3 linked regions of the Sphaerisporangium krabiense genome follow. The protein of the gene in region 3 interacts with the protein of the main gene of each other region in a pairwise test. Links are inferred from orthologs where the notes say so. Each region holds a gene or a part of one and is shown on either strand. Other genes may lie near its edges.

Region 1 (6,406 bases), on a different replicon or contig from region 3:
CTCGTCGGCCAGGGCTCCGCGGCCGGCGCGGCGGGGCGCGCGGGCAGCGTCTCCACGGCCACCAGGAAGGCGTCGAGCGCGTAGTCGACCGCCAGCTCGTTGTAGCCGCCCCGCCTGACCGTGAAGCCCGCCATGCGTATCTCGTCGGGTGTCACCGGCGGACCCTCCAGCGTTCCTCTGCCAAGAGTCGCCTCGATACGGCGGATCAGGGCGTCGACCTGATCCGGGTCGTATCCGGTGCGTACCGCAAGCACACGTGGAAAGCGGTTCAAGCCGCGTCCTCCCGGTTCACAGCCCCCGCATCCGTCTCGTCTTTCCCATTTTCCGGCCATGACTGCTGGAAATCCAGAAAGTAAGCCGACCGGGGTAAGCTCTGTGATCTATGCGGCTTGCGAACCTTTCCTTCCGCTACGCCCGCCGCGCCCCCTGGGTGCTGCACGACGTGCGTCTCGACCTGCCCCCCGGCACGGTCGCCGAGGTCACGGGCCGCAACGGCGCCGGGAAGTCGACGCTGCTGCGTCTGCTGGCCGGCACGACGCGCCCCACCCGCGGAACGGTCTCCGGCCGTCCCCCGGTCGTCGGGTACGCCCCCGAGATCTTCCCCGTCGAACAGCCGTTCACGGTCAGCGCCTATCTGTCGCAGATGGCCGCGGTCCGGGGCGTTCCCGCCTCGGCGATCGCGCCCTGGGCGGAGCGCCTCGGCATGGCGCCGCTGCTGGACGTGCCGCTCGGCGACCTGTCCAAGGGCAGCGCCCACAAGGTGGGGCTGGCCCAGGCCCTGCTGGCCCCGCCGGGGCTGCTGGTCATGGACGAGCCGTTCTCCGGCCTTGACGCCCAGACCCGCGCCGAGCTGCCGCGCATCATCGAGGAGGTCGCGGCGGGCGGGGGCATCGTGGTGGTCAGCGACCACCAGAGCGGCCTCGCGGAGTATCCCGGGCTGACCCGGCTGGCCGTCGAGCACAATGCCGTCCGAGTCCTTTCGGCCGACGAGACGCCTCCGACGGCCTCCCCCGATCCGCGCCCCGGCGGGCACGCCGCGCTCCCCCACCCCGCGGGCCTCGGCGAGCACGCCGTGCGCGCCTCGGGGACGGCGACCCTCTCACCGCCGGAGGAGGCGCCGGCCGCGTCCGGGAATGTGTCCGGGGATGTGTCCGGCAAAACGGTCATCGAGGTGCTCGTCGACGCCGGCGAGGCCGAGACCGTGGCGCGCAGGCTCCGCGCCGACGGCTACGACGCGCGCCTGCGTCCATGACAGGCCCCTGACCCGCCCATGACACCCCCCGCCCACCCCGGAGCAGCGTGATGAAGCCGACCCTGTCGCTCGTCCGGTTCAAGATCAACGCGTACCTGCGGTCGCACCGGATCGTCCAGCCGTTCGTGGGCCTGCTCGCCATCCTCATCATCCTGTACTCGACGCGGGTCCTGGCCGGTCACGAGCTCTCCTCCTACGGCGACTCGGCCGCGCTGCTCGTCCCGGTCTTCGCCTGGGCGACGCGCGGCCTGCTCGACACCGAGCCGGACGTCCAGCGGCTGATCTCGGTGACGGCCGTGGGACGGCCCGGCCGCGAGGTGTCGAGCGGCCTGCTCGCCTCGGCCGCGGTCAACGTCGTGCTCGCCGCCATCGCGGTGCTCGTGCCGCTCGGCGTCGGCTTCGCCGCGATGCCCGGGGGTTCGGCCATGCTCGGCGGGCTGGCCCTGCACGCGCTGTCGCTGATCACCGGGCTCGCGCTCGGCGCGCTGTCCAGCCGCCCGATCCTGCGCGACCAGGCGACCTCGACGCTCGTCATGCTCGGCGTCTACGTCGCGATGCTGCTGATCAGCCTGGCCCCCGTGATCTGGCTGACCGTGCCGCTGATCAGCTGGATCCGCGCCGCGGGAGAGCCGTCCTTCCTGACCGCCTCGCTGCCGGGCCTCGCCGCCGTCACCCTCGCCTGGTGCGCCGCGGCGCTGCTCGTCTACGTGCGCCTGCGCCGCACGAGGCCGTAGCCGGGCCCTCCGCCACCCTCCTTCTGCGGGCTCCACTACGCCTACCCGCGTCTTACATTTCAAGACATATTCGCTCAAATACTGAACAGCGGAATAGGCTTCCCCGTAGTTGACCCCACGAGGAGGTTGGTCGCCATGTCGTCGCCCGCCGTTTACACCCATGGTCATCACGCGTCCGTACTGCGCTCCCACACCTGGCGCACGGCGGACAACTCGGCCGCGTACCTGCTGCCGCACCTGCGGTCCGGCATGTCGCTGCTCGACGTCGGATGCGGGCCGGGGACCATCACGGCGGACCTCGCCGCGATCGTCGCGCCGGGGCCCGTCACGGCGATCGACACCGCGCAGGACGTCGTGGCGCGAGCCGGGGAGCTGATGTCGGAGCGGGGGCTCGCGGACGTGCGCTGCGAGGTCGCCGACGTGTACCGGCTGCCCTACGCCGACGGGTCCTTCGACGTCGTGCACGCCCACCAGGTGCTCCAGCACCTGGCCGATCCGGTGGAGGCGCTGGCCGCGATGCGCCGGGTGTGCGCCCCCGGCGGGATCGTCGCCGCGCGGGACTCCGACTACGCCACGTTCACGTGGTACCCCTCGTCCCCCGGCCTGGACGAGTGGCAGGAGCTGTACCACCGGGTGGCGCGCGCCAACGGCGGCGAACCCGACGCCGGCCGCCGGCTGCTCTCGTGGGCGCGCCGGGCCGGGTTCACCGACGTCACCGCGACCGGCTCGTCATGGTGCTTCGCCACCCCGGAGGAGCGCGCCTGGTGGAGCGGGCTGTGGGCCGAGCGCGTCACCTCCTCCGCCATGGCGGACCAGGCCATCGCGCACGGCCTGGCCACCCGCGCCGACCTGGAACGCATCGCGGACGCCTGGCGCGCCTGGGGCGCGGCCGAGGACGGCTGGTTCGCGGTCCTGCACGGCGAGATCCTCTGCCGGGTCTGACGCGCGGGGCTACTCCGGGGTGGCGGCGGCGAGCTGGCCGCAGGCGCCGTCGATCTCCCGGCCGCGGGTGTCGCGGACGGTGACCGCCACGCCGTGGGACTCCAGGCGCCGCACGAACGCGCGCTCGTCCTCGGGCCGGGAGGCCGTCCACTTGGAGCCCGGCGTCGGGTTGAGCGGGATCAGGTTGACGTGGACGAGCCGGCCCTTCAGCAGGCGGCCCAGCAGGTCGGCCCGCCACTCGTGGTCGTTGATGTCCTTGATCAGCGCGTACTCGATCGACACGCGGCGCTTGGTGGTGGCCGCGTACCGCCAGGCCGCGTCCAGGACCTCGGCCACCTTCCAGCGGGTGTTGACCGGCACGAGCGTGTCGCGCAGCTCGTCGTCGGGGGCGTGCAGGGAGACGGCGAGCGTCACCGGCAGGCCCTCGGCGGCCAGCTTGTCGATCGCGGGCACGAGGCCGACGGTGGAGACGGTGACGCCGCGCGCCGAGATGCCGAGGCCCTCGGGGGCGGGGTCGGTGATGCGCCGGACCGCGCCGATGACCGCCTTGTAGTTGGCCAGGGGCTCGCCCATGCCCATGAAGACGATGTTGCTGACCCGCCCCGGCCCGCCGGGCACCTCGTCGCGGGCCAGCGCGCGGGCCCCGGCGACGACCTGCTCGACGATCTCGGCCGTCGACATGTTACGGGTCAGCCCGGCCTGGCCGGTGGCGCAGAACGGGCAGTTCATGCCGCACCCGGCCTGGGACGACACGCACATGGTCACCCGGTCGGGGTAGCGCATCAGCACCGACTCCACCAGCGCGCCGTCGAACAGCCGCCACAGGGTCTTGCGGGTCGTGCCGCCGTCACAGGTGATCTCGCGCACCGAGGTGAGCAGGCCGGGCATCAGGTGCGTCAGCAGGCGTTCGCGCGACGCCGCCGGAAGATCCGTCATGTGCGCGGCGTCGGTCGTCAGCCGCTCGAAGTAGTGCCGGGAGAGCTGCTCGGCGCGGAACGGCTTCTCCCCCAGCTCGGCGACGGCCGCCCGCCGCTCGGCCATCGTGAGGTCGGCGAGATGACGGGCTGGTTTCGCACGTCTGGGCGCGACAAAGGTTAGCTCGGCGGACATGTCCTTCTCTTAACAGTTTGCCGGAAGCTGCACTGGACAGCCATTCGTTGTGATCTATTGCGACCACGGCCGCACGGGAGACGTCCACCGGAAAGGCGGAGAGGCGTTGGGCACCACCGATGTCGTCCTCACCGATACCAGCCCCTATGGCAGTCGCATGGTGACCGTCGAGTACGAGGGGGCGTCCTCGGTAGCTTACCTTCGCGGCGCCGGCGGCGGGATCCACGGAGCCGTATGGCTCGCCAACCATGGACAGGCGCCCTCCTCCGTCGATCTCGACCGGCTCGGCCGCGGCCAGGCCCCCGTCATGCCCCGGGCGAACACGCGCGTCCCCGAGGGCACGCCGCCGTTCACGTCCGACGAGCTCGAGGTGCTCTGGTTCGAGGAGGGCGACGGCGCCGCCCTGTACGGCAACGGCGATCTCCTGGCGGTCATTCCCGGCTGGGCCGACCTGGAGCAGGGCATGCCCGGGTACGCCCGGGACGCCATCGGCGAGTCACCGTTCGCCTGGTCGCTGGAGGAGGCGCTGGAAGGGCTCGCGCCGCGCATCGCCAAGGCGCGCTCGTACTGGGAATGGCGGCGCGGCGACGGGGCGTGGCGGTCGTTCCAGCAGTTCGCGATGAGCCACCTGGACACCAAGGTCGGGCCGCCCGGGCGGTACTGGGACATCGGCGGCGAGACGCTCCCCACCGTGGGCATCACCGAGCGGCCGCTCGACGAGTACACGGTGCTGTCCACGGTCGGGATGAGCTGCCAGCGCATGCCCACCGTCGAGCAGTACATCGACCGGCCCGACGCCTACGCCCGCGTCGAGCTGGCCGTCGCGACCCGGCACGAACCGGCCGAGGCGGCGCAGCTGTTCCTGTGGCTGGCGCGGTACCCGTGGCACTCGATCACCTGGCTCGGGCACGGCCACACCGCCCGCTGGTACGGCGACGCGTCCAGCTTCCCGCTCGGCCGGAACTACGCGGGGATCCTCATGCTGGACACCGTGCCAGGGCTGCCGGACATGTCCGGGTTCGCGTTCGGGGGCGACGAGGTGCGCTGGCTCTGGCTGATCCCGCTGACCGACCACGAGCTCCAGATCGCCGCGGAACGCGGCCACGACGCGCTGGGGCTGTCGCTGCCCGGCAGGATCCCCTGATCCGCGCGTTCAGCCGGGCAGGAAGGCCGCCAGCAGCAGCCACACCGGGACGAGCGTCGCGAGCAGCGAGTCCAGCCGGTCCATCAGCCCGCCGTGCCCCGGGAGCACGCTACCCATGTCCTTGATGCCGAGATCGCGCTTGATGACCGACTCGACCAGATCGCCGAGCGTGGCGCACACGGCGGCCACCACGCCGATGACCGCGCCCTGCCAGTACTGGCCGTCGAGCAGGAAACGCATCATGAGCGAGCCGCACAGCACGCAGGCCAGCACCGACCCGGCGAAGCCCTCCCAGGTCTTCTTCGGGCTGATGACCGACATCTTGTGCCTGCCGAACAGGATGCCGGCGAAGTAGCCGCCGATGTCGCTGCACACCGTGACGGCGACGAACAGCACCACCCGGTCGGGGCCGTCCGTCTTGGCCAGCATCAGCGGGACGAACCCCGCGATCAGCGACGGGTACACCGCGGTCAGCACGCCGGCGGAGGCGTCCCTGACATACCCCTCCGCGCCCTGGAACATCCGCGTGGTGAGCAGGACCAGAACGGTCAGCGTGAACGCGCCGAGCAGCCAGATCGGGCCGCCCCAGTAGGCTCCGGCGATCATGACGGCCAGCCCGGCGAGCTGCGGCGCCAGCGGCACCCGGATGTCGCGGACGGCCAGCGCGCGGACCATCTCGACCGCGCCGATGCCGACGGCCGCGGCGAGGACCAGCAGGAAAAGGGCCTTGACGGTGTAGAGCGTGCCGATGACGGCGGCGCCGAGCACCAGCCCCACGCCGATCGCGGCCGGGAGGTTGCGGCCGGTGCGGATGCCCCCCGACTTGGCCGGGCCGGCCACCGTGCCCGACCCGTTCCTCGTGGCGTCCGACGGCGCGGCGCCGGCCTCGGCGTGTTCCTCGGCCCGTCCCGGCACGCCGCGCGGATCGCCCGGCGCGGCATCGCCCGCCGGCGGCTCGGCGCCCTCGTGACGCCCGTTGGCCCGCCGGGGATCCGGCCCCTCCGCGGGGCCGAGCGCACTGCGGACGACGCCCTCCGCGGACGCGTCCGTGCCCGCTGGACGGGGCTCGGGAGTCACGGGCGGACGTTCCCCGGACCGACGCCCTCGGGCCGGACCGGTGCCGTCCGCCGTCGTACCATCCACTGTGTTCCCACTCTCGTACCGCCGGCCGCGCCTGGGCGCCTCACCTCGCCTGATCCGCCGGAGACGGCGGGGAGGGGACGT
Region 2 (6,256 bases), on a different replicon or contig from region 3:
GCTGCCTCCGGACATCGCCGGGGTCGGCGTCCTGCGCGCCCACGGGCTCGCCCTGCCGGTGATGCTCTGCGTGGTGCCGCTCACCGCCGCGGCGCTCGGGCGGTTCTCACCCGCCCCCGTCCTGCTCGCGGGACTGGTGCTGCTGGGCGTGGCCGACGTGGCCGGAGGCTACGCCGGCTCGGCCGTGGCGGTCGGGGTCCTCAGGGCCCTGCACGGCGCGGCCGCGGGCATGCTCGTCCCCGCCACTCTCGCCGCCTGCCGGGGACGGTCCGCCTCCTCGCGCGGGGTGCTGGTCTCCGTCTGGGCGGCGGCCCTGGCGGGGGCCCTACTGACCGCTCAGGCGCTGGCGCTGTGGCCGCTGGACCAGGTGACGTCGTGGCGGGTCACGCTGCAGCCGTACCCGATGCTGACGGGGGTGGCGCTCGCGCTGGCCGCGGCCTACTTCGCGATCAGCCGTCTCACCGGAGAGGACGCCCGGACCGCGGAGGACGGTCGGTCGGTGCGGGTGCTGTTCACGCTGGGCCCTTCCGCCGGCGTCGCGCTGCTCGCTCTCGGCACCACGTTCGGGTGGCCGCCGTGGTCGATCGTCGTGGCCGCCGCGGTGGCGGTGGCGGTGCTGCTGACGCCGGCGTGCGCGGGGCGGGCCGGAGGGCCGGCAGGGCGGGCGCTCGCGTTCGTGATGGTCGCCGTCGGCCTGGTGGTGCTGCCGACGGCCGCGCAGGTCACCTACGTGGAGCTGGGCGGCCTCGGCGGGCCGGGGCTGTCGGGCCTGTGGGCGCCGTTCGGGCTGGCCGTGCTGCTCGTGCTGGCCACCTGCTTCGTCCCGCGGGTCGCGGGCCGGTTCGGTGAGGTTCCGGCGTCCAAGCTCGCCGCCGGAGGGCTGGTGGCCATGGTGGCCGGGCTGTGCGCGATCCGGCTGCTGGTGCCGGCGCCTTCGGGCATGCCGCTGCTCGTGCCGTTCGTGCTGCTCGCGGGCGGCGCGGCGGTGGCGGTCGCGTCGGCCGTCCGCGCGGTGCCCTTGTCCACGGCGTTGTCCGCCCTGTCCCTCTGCCTGCCGGCCGTTCTCAGCGGCTTCCTGCTCGGAACGGGTATCCAAGTGGAACGATTGCATGCGCTCAGCACGTCGGGTGAGGTCACCTCGCAGGCGATGGCCGACGGGTTCGTCGAGGCGCTGCACGTCTGGGCGCTGGTCGCCGGGTTCGCCGTGGTCGTCATCCTGGTACTGGGGGCGGTGCTGGCGACCCGCTCGGCCGATCGGGCCCTGGGGGACGTCCCGGCCGACGCCGTGACCGACGTCCCGCCGCGGGGAATGGAGGACGGCGCGGACGAGGGCGGTCACGACCGGGCGGCGGCCGGCGCGGCGACCGACGCGGCGACCGGCGCGGCCGGCGGGTCCGCGGGCCCGGAGGAGGCGGGCCGGGCGGCGGGCGAGGAGGACGCCGGCGGCGGCCCGGAGACGTCGATGATCCCGGTGGTGCCCGCGCCCACCCGGTCCCCCGAGGCGGGCGGCGGCGAGGACGGCCGGGAAGGGGACGGCGAGGGGTCCGCGGGCCGGTAAGCTGCGCACACGCTTCCCCTCTCGCCGGCCGTCTCGCGTGGCGCCTGGCGTTGACAATGAAGGAGATTCCCGTGTCCGAGCGCACGCTTGTCCTGATCAAGCCCGACGGTGTCCGCCGCGGCCTCATCGGTGACGTGATCGCCCGCGTGGAGCGCAAGGGCCTCAAGGTCGTGGCCTTGGAACTTCGCACGCTCGACGTGGAGACGGCCAAGGCGCACTACGCCGAGCACGCGGAGAAGCCCTTCTTCGGCGAGCTCGTCGAGTTCATCACCTCCGGGCCGCTGGTGGCCCTGGTGCTGGAGGGGCCGCGCGCGATCGAGGCGTTCCGCTCGCTGGCCGGCGCCACCGACCCGGTGAAGTCGGCGCCGGGCACGATCCGCGGCGACCACGCGCTGGAGATCGGCGAGAACGTCGTGCACGGCTCCGACTCGCCGGAGTCGGCCGCCCGCGAGGTCAAGCTCTTCTTCCCCGACCGTTTCTGAGCGATGGACGTTCCCGGCTCCCGCGAGGGCCGGGTGGGACGGGCCCCGGCGCGCACGGCGCGCCGGGGCCCGTTCGTTGGAGGGTGTTTCCGCAGGTCCCCGCCGTGTGATCAGGTGAGTGCGACAAGATTTTCCCCGGCGGGGCGGCTCGTTGCCCGCGCGAGTGGGTACGTTCCGTTACGATTCGAATGCGAATCGTAATCTCTCGCGAACGACCTGTAGGAAGGTTTCCTTCCCCATGGGCAGCAAGCTGGCATTCCTCGGCCGTGACATGGCCGTCGACCTCGGCACCGCCAACACGTTGGTGTACGTGCGGGGGCGCGGCATCGTGCTCAACGAGCCGTCGGTGGTGGCGATCAACACGACCACCGGCAAGATCGTGGCAGTGGGCATCGAGGCCAAGAGGATGATTGGCCGGACGCCCGGGAACATCGTGGCGATACGCCCGCTGAAGGACGGCGTGATCGCCGACTTCGACGTCACGGAGCGCATGCTCCGCTATTTCATCCAGCGCGTGCACAAACGGCGGCACTTCGCCAAGCCGCGCATCATCGTCGCCGTCCCGAGCGGGATCACCGGCGTCGAGCAGCGGGCCGTCAAGGAGGCCGGCTACCAGGCCGGGGCGCGCCGGGTGTACATCATCGAGGAGCCGATGGCCGCCGCGATCGGCGCGCGGCTGCCCGTCCACGAGCCGACCGGCAACATGGTGGTCGACATCGGCGGCGGCACCACCGAGGTCGCGATCATCTCCATGGGCGGCATCGTGACCAGCCAGTCGATCCGCGTGGGCGGCGACGAGCTGGACCAGGCCATCATCGCGTTCGCCAAGAAGGAGTACTCCCTGATGCTCGGGGAGCGCACCGCCGAGGAGATCAAGATCGCGATCGGCTCCGCCTGCCCGATGGGGGACGACTGTCACGCCGAGATCCGCGGCCGTGACCTGGTCACCGGCCTGCCGAAGACGATCGTGGTGTCGGCGGACGAGATCCGCAAGGCGACCGAGGAGCCGCTGAAGTCCATCATCGACGCGGTGAAGTCGACGCTGGACAAGTGCCCGCCCGAGCTGTCCGGCGACCTGATGGACCGGGGTGTGGCCCTCACCGGCGGCGGGGCGCTGCTGAAGGGCATGGACGACCGTCTGCGCGACGAGACCGGCATGCCGATCCATCTCGTGGAGAACGCCCTGGACTCGGTGGCGCTCGGCTCGGGCAAGTGCGTCGAGGAGTTCGAGGTCCTGCAACAGGTCCTGGTGCCCGAACCGAGACACTGACCACATCGATGGAGCCGAGAGACCGATGAGGGATACGCGCCGTGCGCGGTTGATCCTTGGCCTGCTGCTGGCCGCGGCGCTCGTCCTGATCACCGTCGACCACCGCCAGCGCGACGACTCCCTGTTCGAGCCGGTGCGCTCGCTGGCGTCATCGCTGTTCGGCGTGGCCGAGCGTGCCGGGACGAACGTGGTGGGGCCGATGGGCGACCTCGTCGACACCTACGCCTCCGCCGGCGAGTACAAGCGGCAGATCGCGGCGGTGCGCGCGGAGAACTCCCGCCTGCGGCGCGAGCTGACCGCGCGCACGCTCGACCGGCAGCGGTCCGAGCAGCTCACGCGCATGCTCGGGCTGTCGGGCCTCGGCGGGTACCGCGTGGTCGCGGCCCAGGTGATCGCGAGGCGCGGCGTCCCGGGGTTCGAGGAGGCGGTCGAGATCGACGCGGGGTCGGGCGACGGCGTGCGGCCGGACATGACCGTGCTGAACGGGGACGGCCTGGTGGGGCGGATCGCCCACACCGGGCCCGGCACCTCCACGGTGGTCCTGCTGACCGATCCGGCCTCGACGGCGGGGGCGCGCATGGAGGGCGGCAACCAGGTGGGCGTGGTGACGGGCCTCGGCCCGGCCGCGGAGAGCCGTCTGATCCGCTTCCGGTTGCTGGACTCGGCGGCGTCGCTGTCGGCGGGGCGCCGCATCGTGAGCTTCGGGTCGGAGAACGGCGTGCCGTACGCGCCGGGCCTGCCGGTGGGGGTGATCGAACGCGTGGAGCCGACGCCGGGCGAGCTGACCCGGGTGGCCTACGCCAGGCCGTTCGTCGACTTCGCGGCGCTGGACGTGGTCGGGGTGGTCGTGAAGGCGCCGCGCCGCGATCCACGGGACGCCATGCTCCCGCCCGCGCCTCCGCCGCCCAAGAAGCAGGCCCGCGCGCCCGCTCCTCCCGCCGCGCCGCCCCCCTCGGCGCCGGCCCCCGCGCCCTCGCCGTCCGCGACGACGCGCGAGGACCGCCGGGAGGAGCGCCGGGGTGAGCCCCGGGACGAACGACGGGACGGGCGGCAGGAGGAGCGCCGCGAGGAGAGGCGGGAAGAGCGGCGCGGCGAGCGGCGGGAGGACCCCGGCGAGCGACCACGGCGCGAGGAGGACGGCGAGGCGAGGCGGCGCGGCGCGCACGCCCGGCACGCCCCGCCGGCCCGCCGGGCGCCACGGGCCCACCGGCCCGCGCGCGAGAAGCGTGACGGACATGACGGCCGTGCGGGGCACGGGCGGGACCGAGCGGGCGGGAGGACGTGACACAGTGCTCCGAGCGATCACGGCGGTGCTGCTCGCCGGCCTCATCATGATCGTGCAGGTGAGCATCGTGAACCGCCTCCCCCTTCCCGGGGGTGGAGCCCCTGACCTGGTGCTCCTCGGCGTGGTGATGTTCGCCCTGGCACGCGGGCCGGTGCCCGGGGCCGCCGCGGGCTTCGCCATGGGCCTGGCCGCCGACGTGCTGCCGCCCTCGGCGCACGTCATGGGCCAGTACGCGCTGGTGTTCTGCCTGGTGGGCTACGCGGTGGGGCGTGCCGCCGAGCGGGCGCCGGGGGCGTCGGCGGTCACGGTGATCGTCGCGGTCATGGTCGCGCCGCTCCTGGCGGCCGGGGTCGGCGGGCTGCTCGGCGACCCGCGGGCCGACTGGCACACGCTGCCGCGCGTGTGGCCGGTCCTGGTCATGTACAACCTGGCGGTCGCGGCGGCGGTGTTCTGGGGGGTCTCGCGGTTCTCCGCGCGCCGCCACCGGCGCGAGGCCGTCCCCACGGGGGCCTACCCGGTTCGGAGGCACGTGTGACCCGTGTCCGCGCCCGGCTGGTCGTGCTGCAGTTCCTGGTCCTGACGCTGCTGGCGGTGCTGACCGTGCGGCTGTGGCAGGTGCAGGTCGTGCACGGGTCGCAGTTCGTGGTCGCGGCGACCGAGACCCGCACCCGCGACGTCATCGTCCCGGCCGTGCGCGGGCAGATCCTGGACGCCTCGGGGCGTCCCTTGGTGCGCAACCGCGCCTCGCTGGTGGTCTCGGTGGACCGCGCCGAGTTCGAGCGCATGCGAGACGGCGGCGCCGCGGTGCTGAAACGCCTCGGGGCGGTGCTGGGCCGTCCGCTGAAGGAGCTGCGCCAGCGCATCCGCCCGTGCGGGCCGAAGGTGCACCGTCCGTGCTGGCCCGGCTCCCTCTACTCGCAGATCCCCATCGACGACGACGTCTCCACCCGGCAGGCCCTGCAGATCCTGGAGCGCCAGGAGGACTTCCCAGGGGTCGTCGCCGAGGTGCAGGCCGTCCGCGACTATCCCCTCGGGACGGGCGCGTCCCAGACGCTCGGCTACCTGCAGCCGGTCACCGAGGAGGAGCTGAAGAAGCGCTCCAAGCTCAAGGCGAACTTCTCCGGCGTCGACCTGGTCGGCAGGGACGGCCTGGAGTACGTCTACGACGAGGCGTTGCGCGGCCAGTCCGGCCTGCGCCGGGTCCAGGTCGACCGCATGGGCAAGGTGCTCGGCGTCGAGCGGCAGACCTCGCCCGTGCCCGGCGACGTGCTGATCACGAACATGGACGTCAACGTGCAGAAGGCCGTGGACGCGGCGCTGGCCAAGGCCATGAAGAGCGCGCCGAGCGCGGACGGCGCCGCCGCGGTGGTGCTGGACGTGCGGACCGGCGGGGTGGTCGCGATCGGCAGCATGCCGACCTACGATCCCTCGGTCTGGGCGGGCGGCATCTCCGAGAAGGACTACCAGCACCTGCTGTCGGAGAAGGCGGGCCTGCCGCTGATCTCCCGCGCGACCCACGGCCAGTACGCGCCCGGCTCGACGTTCAAGGTCTCCTCGGTGTCGGCGATGGTCAGGGACGGCTACCCCTTGCACGGCAAGTACGACTGCCCGGGGGTGTTCGACGTCGCGGGCACGGCGTTCCACAACTTCCACGGCATCCC
Region 3 (6,313 bases):
CGGGCCGCCGCGGTCCGCGAGCTGACCCCGATGGCCACCGTCGACCTGGAGGCCGTGCGGCGCGCGGTCGCGGGGCTGCGCCGGGTGGAGTCCGCCACCGTGGAGCGGGCCTGGCCGGACACGCTCAAGGTCCGCGTGGCCGAGCGCAGGCCCGTCGCCGTCGTCCCCTGGGGCGGCGCGGCGGCGGTCGTCGACCGGCACGCCGTGGTGATAGAGACCAAGGGCTCGGCGCCGTTCGGCCTGCCCGCGCTCCAGGTGCCCCGCTTCGCCGCGGGCGACCCCGCCACCATGGCGGCGCTCAAGGTCGCCGGCGGGCTTCCCGAGGATCTGACCCGCATGATCAGGACCGTGAGCGCGACATCCGCCGCGGATGTCTCGCTCCGGCTCGGCGACGGCCGTACGATCATGTGGGGAGGGGCAGAGCGCACGCGCGACAAGGCGCGCATCGCGCTCACGCTGCTGGAACGCCCCGCCCAGCGGTACGACGTCAGCTCTCCGGACGTCGTGACGATCAAGTGACCTGTCCCACAGCCCGGCGGGAAGCCGCAGGAGCGAAAGGGACAGGCGGCAACACGCCGGGCGCGCTTGCGGCGCGGTGAGTTGACCCTGGGGGACGGGCAACCCTACTGTCCGTATCATTCCTCAGGTTGACATAACTCTAAATCTCAACTTGAGGGTGAGAGTTAAACAAGAAGGTCCGGCACCGTTTCGGGCTTCACGTAATGCAAGTAAACGAGCGGAAAGGCCCCTCGTCGTGGCAGCACCGCAGAACTACCTCGCGGTCATCAAGGTCGTCGGCATCGGCGGCGGCGGAGTGAACGCCGTGAACCGGATGATCGAGGAGGGACTCAAGGGCGTCGAGTTCATCGCCATCAACACCGACGCCCAGGCGCTGCTGATGAGTGACGCCGACGTCAAGCTGGACGTCGGGCGCGAGCTCACGCGGGGCCTCGGCGCGGGGGCCAACCCCGAGGTCGGACGCAAGGCCGCCGAGGACCACCGCGAAGAGATCGAAGAGGTCCTCAAGGGCGCCGACATGGTCTTCGTCACGGCGGGCGAGGGCGGCGGCACCGGCACCGGCGGCGCGCCCGTGGTGGCGAACATCGCCCGCTCGCTCGGCGCGCTCACCATAGGCGTCGTCACCCGGCCCTTCAGCTTCGAGGGCCGCCGCAGGGCCATGCAGGCCGAGGCCGGCATAGAGACCCTGCGCGACGAGGTCGACACGCTGATCGTCATCCCCAACGACCGGCTGCTGTCGATCTCCGACCGCCAGGTCAGCGTGCTGGACGCCTTCAAGGCGGCCGACCAGGTCCTGCTGTCCGGTGTCCAGGGCATCACCGACCTGATCACCACGCCCGGCCTGATCAACCTCGACTTCGCGGACGTCAAGTCGGTCATGTCCGGCGCGGGGTCGGCCCTCATGGGCATCGGCCACGCCCGCGGCGACGACCGCTCGGTGGCCGCGGCCGAGATGGCGGTCTCCAGCCCGCTGCTGGAGGCCAGCATCGACGGCGCCCACGGCGTGCTGCTGTCCATCGCCGGCGGCTCCGACCTCGGCCTCTTCGAGATCAACGAGGCGGCCCAGCTCGTGTCCAACGCCGCGGCCCTGGACGCCAACATCATCTTCGGCACGGTGATCGACGACGCCCTCGGCGACGAGGTCCGCGTCACGGTGATCGCCGCCGGGTTCGACGAGCCCGGGGCGGAGAACCAGCCGGCCGCGCAGCCGATGGCGCGCCCGCAGGCGGCCGCGAGGCCCGCCCCGCAGACCCCGCCGCCCGCCGCGTCCCCGGCCCGCGCCGCCGCCCCGGCCCCGCAGCCGGCCCCGCAGCCGCCCAAGGCCGAGCCGTCGCGCGCCGAGCGCCCCGCCCCGGTCCGCCCGCTGCCGGCCTCGCACGCCGCCCCGGCGAGCACGGCACCGGCGCACCCCGCCCCGGCGCATCCCGCCCCGGTGCACTCGGCCCCGCACCCGGTGCCGCAGGCCGCCCCGGTGGCGCCCGAGCCCGTCCCGGCCCCCGAGCCCGCCCCGGCGCCCGCTCCCTTCGCGCGGGAGGCCGCCGAGCCCGCCCCGCACGCCGAGCCCCAGAGCCCGGTGTCGATCCCGCGGCCGGCGCCCGAGCCGCCCACCCCCATCACCTCCCGCGTCTCCGAGCCCGCCCGGCGCCGTCCGGTGGTCTTCGAGGAGCAGGAGGAGGAGCTGGACGTCCCCGACTTCCTGAAGTGAGCCCCCGGCGCGCGCCACCCGTACGGGGGCGCGCGCCGCGGCGGCGGGGGCGGCGCGGCCGGGGTCCCGCGCGGCCCGTACGCTGATGCCCGGCCACCCGTACCGACCACCGAAGTGACGCGGACCCCCACGTGAACGACACCCACACGACGCGGCGCGACGAGATCGCCGCGGGCCTCGCCGAGGTCGAGCGCCGCATCGCGGACGCCTGCGAGGCCGCGGGCCGCGCGCGCGGCGAGGTCACGCTCGTGGCGATCAGCAAGACCTACCCCGCCTCCGACGTGCGGATCCTGGCCGCCCTCGGCGTCCGCGACGTCGGCGAGAACCGCGACCAGGAGGCGGCGCCCAAGGCGGCCGACTGCGCGGACCTCTCGCTGACCTGGCACTTCGTCGGCCAGTTGCAGACCAACAAGGCCAGGTCCGTCGTCTCCTACGCCGATGTGATCCACTCGGTGGACCGGGAGCGCCTGGCCGGGGCGCTCTCCCGCGAGGCCGTCCGGGCGGGGCGCCGCCTCACCTGCCTGGTGCAGGTCGCCCTCGGGGACGAGCCCGGCAGGGGAGGGGTCGCCCCCGAGGGGCTCGCGCCGCTGGCGGACGCCATCGCCGGCGCGGAGGGCCTGGTGCTCGGCGGCGTCATGGCCGTGGCGCCGCTCGGCGCCGACCCCGCCCCCGCGTTCGCGCGGTTGCGCGACCTGTCCGAGGCCCTGCGGGCCGATCATCCAGGAGCGACGGTCGTATCGGCCGGAATGAGCGGAGATCTGGCCGAGGCCATCGCCCACGGAGCGACACACGTGCGTGTCGGTACGGCGTTGCTCGGTCGCCGGAAGCCCTTCGTCAGGTAATGTCCCCCCGAGTGGACCTTGATGTCCATGTATCCGAGGTCGATGGCGGTGCCTTAGGTTGCCCTGGGTACGGCGACCGTGAGCAGGAGGACGACGTAGCGATGGCCGGCGCGATGCGCAAGATGGCGGTCTACCTCGGTCTCGTGGAGGACGACCGCTACCCGGATTATGGCACTTACGCCGAGGACGAGGACTACCCCGACGAGTACGTCGACCGGCGGCGTGGCGACGAGCGTGGGCTTGGAACGCCCCAAGACGGCCCGGAGGAGACCGAGACCCCGGTCCCGGCACCCCGGGCGGGGGCGGCGGTCGCCGAGCGCCGTACGACCGATCTGGCGCGGATCACCACGCTTCACCCCCGCACGTACAACGAGGCGCGTACGATCGGGGAGCACTTCCGTGAGGGCACACCCGTCATCATGAACTTGACCGAGATGGTCGACAGTGACGCGAAGCGGCTTGTCGATTTCGCGGCAGGTCTGGTTTTTGGCCTACATGGAAGCATTGAACGTGTTACGAACAAGGTGTTCCTGTTGTCCCCAGCCAATGTCGAGGTGACCGCCGAGGACAAGGCCCGAATCGCGGAACGCGGGTTCTTCAATCAGAGCTAGAGTTCCACCATGAACAGTTCACGGCCGGACACGGCCGGCACGACCAGCTTGGCCCACAGGGCCCACCCCGACCGAGGCCGGCAGCGCGGAACGGAGGCAGGACGCGACCGTGGGGGTTCTTAGAGAGATCGTGGTCGCGATCCTGTCGATCTATCTCGTGCTCCTGATCGGCAGAATGATCTTCGAGACGGTGCAGGCGTTCGCCCGTTCATGGCATCCACGTGGTGTCGTGCTCGTGCTCGCCGAGGCCACGTACACCGTGACCGACCCTCCGCTCAAGTTCCTCCGCCGTTTCATTCCGCCCCTCCGGTTGGGTACGGTGGCCTTTGACCTAAGCTTCACAGTGCTGTTCATTGTGGTCTTGGTCATGATCCAGATCGTGTCCGCGCTTTGATCGGGTACCGTCCTCCGGACAGACTCCGAGCGCGCCAAGGAGACCGAAATGCCGCTGACGCCCGCTGATGTGCGGAACAAGCAGTTCAGTACCACCCGGCTGAGGCCGGGGTACGACGAGGAAGAGGTCGACGCCTTCCTCGACGAAGTGGAGGCCGAGCTCGACCGCCTCATCCAGGAGAACGAGGAGCTTCGGGCGAAGCTGACCGAGTGCCTGCGGGGCAAGGTGCCCGGCGGCATGGGCATGAGCATGGCGCCCGCCCCCGTGGCCGAGCCCAAGCCCGAGATGATGATGCCCCAGCCGGAGCCCATGAAGGCCCCCGAGCCGATCAGGCCCGAGCCGGTGCCCGTCGGCATGGGAATGCCGCCCGCCGAGGACAACATGGACACCGCGGCCCGCGTGCTCGCCCTCGCGCAGCAGACCGCGGACCAGGCCATCGCCGACGCCCGCCGCGAGGCGGACGAGACCGTCACCCGCGCCCGCCGCGAGGCCGACGAGATCCTCGGCAAGGCCCGCCGCCAGGCCGAGCAGATCATCGGCGACGCCCGCGCCCGCGCCGAGACGCTGGAGCGCGACGCCCAGGAGCGCCACCGCCAGGCCATGGGCTCGCTGGTCCAGACCCGCGACGAGCTGGAGCGCAAGGTCGACGAGCTGCGCAGCTTCGAGCGCGAGTACCGCAGCAGGCTCAAGCTGTACCTGGAGAACCAGCTCGCCGAGCTGAACGTCTCCGCCGAGGGCAGCGGCGCCTTCCCCGTCGTCGGCGCGCAGATGGGCGGCGCCCCCGCCATGTCCCACGCCGGCGCCCCCGGTGGCCAGCCCCAGATCCCCGGCCCCCAGAACAACCCGTTCGGTCCCGAGCCCGCACAGCACTCCGGCGCCTTCCAGGGAGTCGACGGCCCTCACAACGATCGCCGTTAAAGTAACGGGTCGGCTCTTTCCGGCCCGTGACCGGGAGTATCTGTGATCTACCTCAGCGCCATTCTGGTCGTGCTCGCCTTCGGCCTCCTGGTCGCGGGCGTTGTGACCGGAACAGCGGTCCTGGTCATGTGGTCGATCGTGGTCAGCGTGCTGTCCGCGGTCTTCCTGATGATCGGCGCCCTGCTGCGACGCCATGAGCTCTTCCCCTCCGGCGGCGTGCCGGCGGCGACGCCGCACATGCCCCCGGCCGGAGCGGGCGTCGCCGATGGCCTGATGGCCCGACCCGGGGCGGTGGCCTCCTCAGCGGCCCCGCCGCGAGGGCCCGCCTCCCCCGTGGCCCGCCCCATGGCCACACCCCAGATGGCGCATCCCACGGCCACCCTGGCCGCGCCGCCCGCGTTTCCCGCGACCGCGACGGTCGCGGGGGCGAGTGGCAGGCTCGCTCCCGACGCGATCGTCTTCGTCGTCCCCGGGCGCAAGCGGTTCCACCAGGCCGGGTGCCGCCAGCTCTCCGGCCGCCAGACCGAGGAGCTCACCTACGAGGAGGCCCGCGAGGAGGGCTTCTCTCCCTGCACCACCTGCCTGCCCGACGGCGCCCAGCCCGTCAACGCCCCTCTGAAGGCCGAACCGGTCGTCTCCCTGGACACGCCGCAGTGGTCGGCCACGGTCGAGCGGCCGACGCGGTCCTCCTCCAGGCCGTCGCTGGAGACCTCCTCACAGACGTCGCCGTCCTCCTCCGTTCCGTCGCTGGAAGGGCCCCGTCCGTCTCTGGAGGCCCCGCGCCCGCCGGTCGCGAACCCCATCGTCATCCCCCCGGCCGCGGACCCGGTCGTCATCTCCTCCGTGGACACCCCCAAGGCCGCGGCGTCCGCCCCCGCCGGCCGCCCCGCGGCGCCCTCGTCCGCCGACCGCCCCGCCACGCCTCCGCCGGCCGACCGCCCCGTCGCGTCGCGCGCGGAGTCCTCCGGCGAGTACCGCTCCGAGGAAACCCGTCCCGTACGGCCGCCTTCCGTCCCCCCGCGCCCGGCCGCGGACGCTCCCGCCGAGCCCGCCCCCTCCAAGCCCACGCCCCCGCGGCCGACGCCCGCCGAGGCTCCGTCCCGGCCCGCGCGGCCGGTGATCTCCTTCAACGCGCCGGTGGTCCCCGAGGCGTCCAGCCCGTTCAACGCCTTCCAGCGCCCGGACCCCGCCGGCCCCGAGCCCTCCGCCAAGGAGGACGAGGACGACGACCCGATCGTCGTCGTGGCCGCGCGACCGGTCGAGGCGAAGTCCGAGCCGGAGAAGGCGCAGGACGAGAGCGTCGCCGGCCGCGCGCCCGCGCGCT

What was found.
Region 1: the proteins of ftsZ (region 3) and rlmN interact in binary tests that used the Escherichia coli proteins (3 or more experiments, as listed by UniProt). The link is inferred for Sphaerisporangium krabiense from one-to-one orthologs.
Region 2: the proteins of ftsZ (region 3) and BJ981_RS28355 interact in binary tests that used the Escherichia coli proteins (3 or more experiments, as listed by UniProt). The link is inferred for Sphaerisporangium krabiense from one-to-one orthologs.

The regions. Positions count from the first base shown.
Region 1 is NZ_JACHBR010000002.1:5,782-12,187, reverse strand. What follows is about bases 1,989-4,980. They hold rlmN (dual-specificity RNA methyltransferase RlmN), read right to left. Parts: upstream 4,039-4,980; coding sequence 2,938-4,038; downstream 1,989-2,937. Other genes in these bases: BJ981_RS28150 (suppressor of fused domain protein), read left to right, coding at 4,145-4,980; BJ981_RS28160 (methyltransferase domain-containing protein), read left to right, coding at 2,122-2,928. Also shown: BJ981_RS39450 (DivIVA domain-containing protein), read right to left, coding at 1-155; BJ981_RS28170 (ABC transporter ATP-binding protein), read left to right, coding at 383-1,252; BJ981_RS28165 (hypothetical protein), read left to right, coding at 1,303-1,986; more of BJ981_RS28150, read left to right, coding at 4,981-5,182; BJ981_RS28145 (phosphatidate cytidylyltransferase), read right to left, coding at 5,192-6,259.
Region 2 is NZ_JACHBR010000002.1:58,741-64,996, forward strand. The notes cover bases 1,453-4,294. They hold BJ981_RS28355 (rod shape-determining protein), read left to right. Parts: upstream 1,453-2,278; coding sequence 2,279-3,310; downstream 3,311-4,294. Other genes in these bases: BJ981_RS28345 (hypothetical protein), read left to right, coding at 1,453-1,558; ndk (nucleoside-diphosphate kinase), read left to right, coding at 1,615-2,040; mreC (rod shape-determining protein MreC), read left to right, coding at 3,336-4,294. Also shown: more of BJ981_RS28345, read left to right, coding at 1-1,452; more of mreC, read left to right, coding at 4,295-4,595; rod shape-determining protein MreD, read left to right, coding at 4,600-5,130; mrdA (penicillin-binding protein 2), read left to right, coding at 5,127-6,256. UniProt on the Escherichia coli protein: Forms membrane-associated dynamic filaments that are essential for cell shape determination. Acts by regulating cell wall synthesis and cell elongation, and thus cell shape.
Region 3 is NZ_JACHBR010000001.1:5,706,074-5,712,386, forward strand. What follows is about bases 91-2,989. They hold ftsZ (cell division protein FtsZ), read left to right. Parts: upstream 91-754; coding sequence 755-2,224; downstream 2,225-2,989. Other genes in these bases: BJ981_RS25005 (cell division protein FtsQ/DivIB), read left to right, coding at 91-519; BJ981_RS25015 (YggS family pyridoxal phosphate-dependent enzyme), read left to right, coding at 2,356-2,989. Also shown: more of BJ981_RS25005, read left to right, coding at 1-90; more of BJ981_RS25015, read left to right, coding at 2,990-3,066; BJ981_RS25020 (cell division protein SepF), read left to right, coding at 3,168-3,677; BJ981_RS25025 (YggT family protein), read left to right, coding at 3,787-4,071; BJ981_RS25030 (DivIVA domain-containing protein), read left to right, coding at 4,120-4,989; BJ981_RS25035 (hypothetical protein), read left to right, coding at 5,032-6,313. UniProt on the Escherichia coli protein: Essential cell division protein that forms a contractile ring structure (Z ring) at the future cell division site. The regulation of the ring assembly controls the timing and the location of cell division.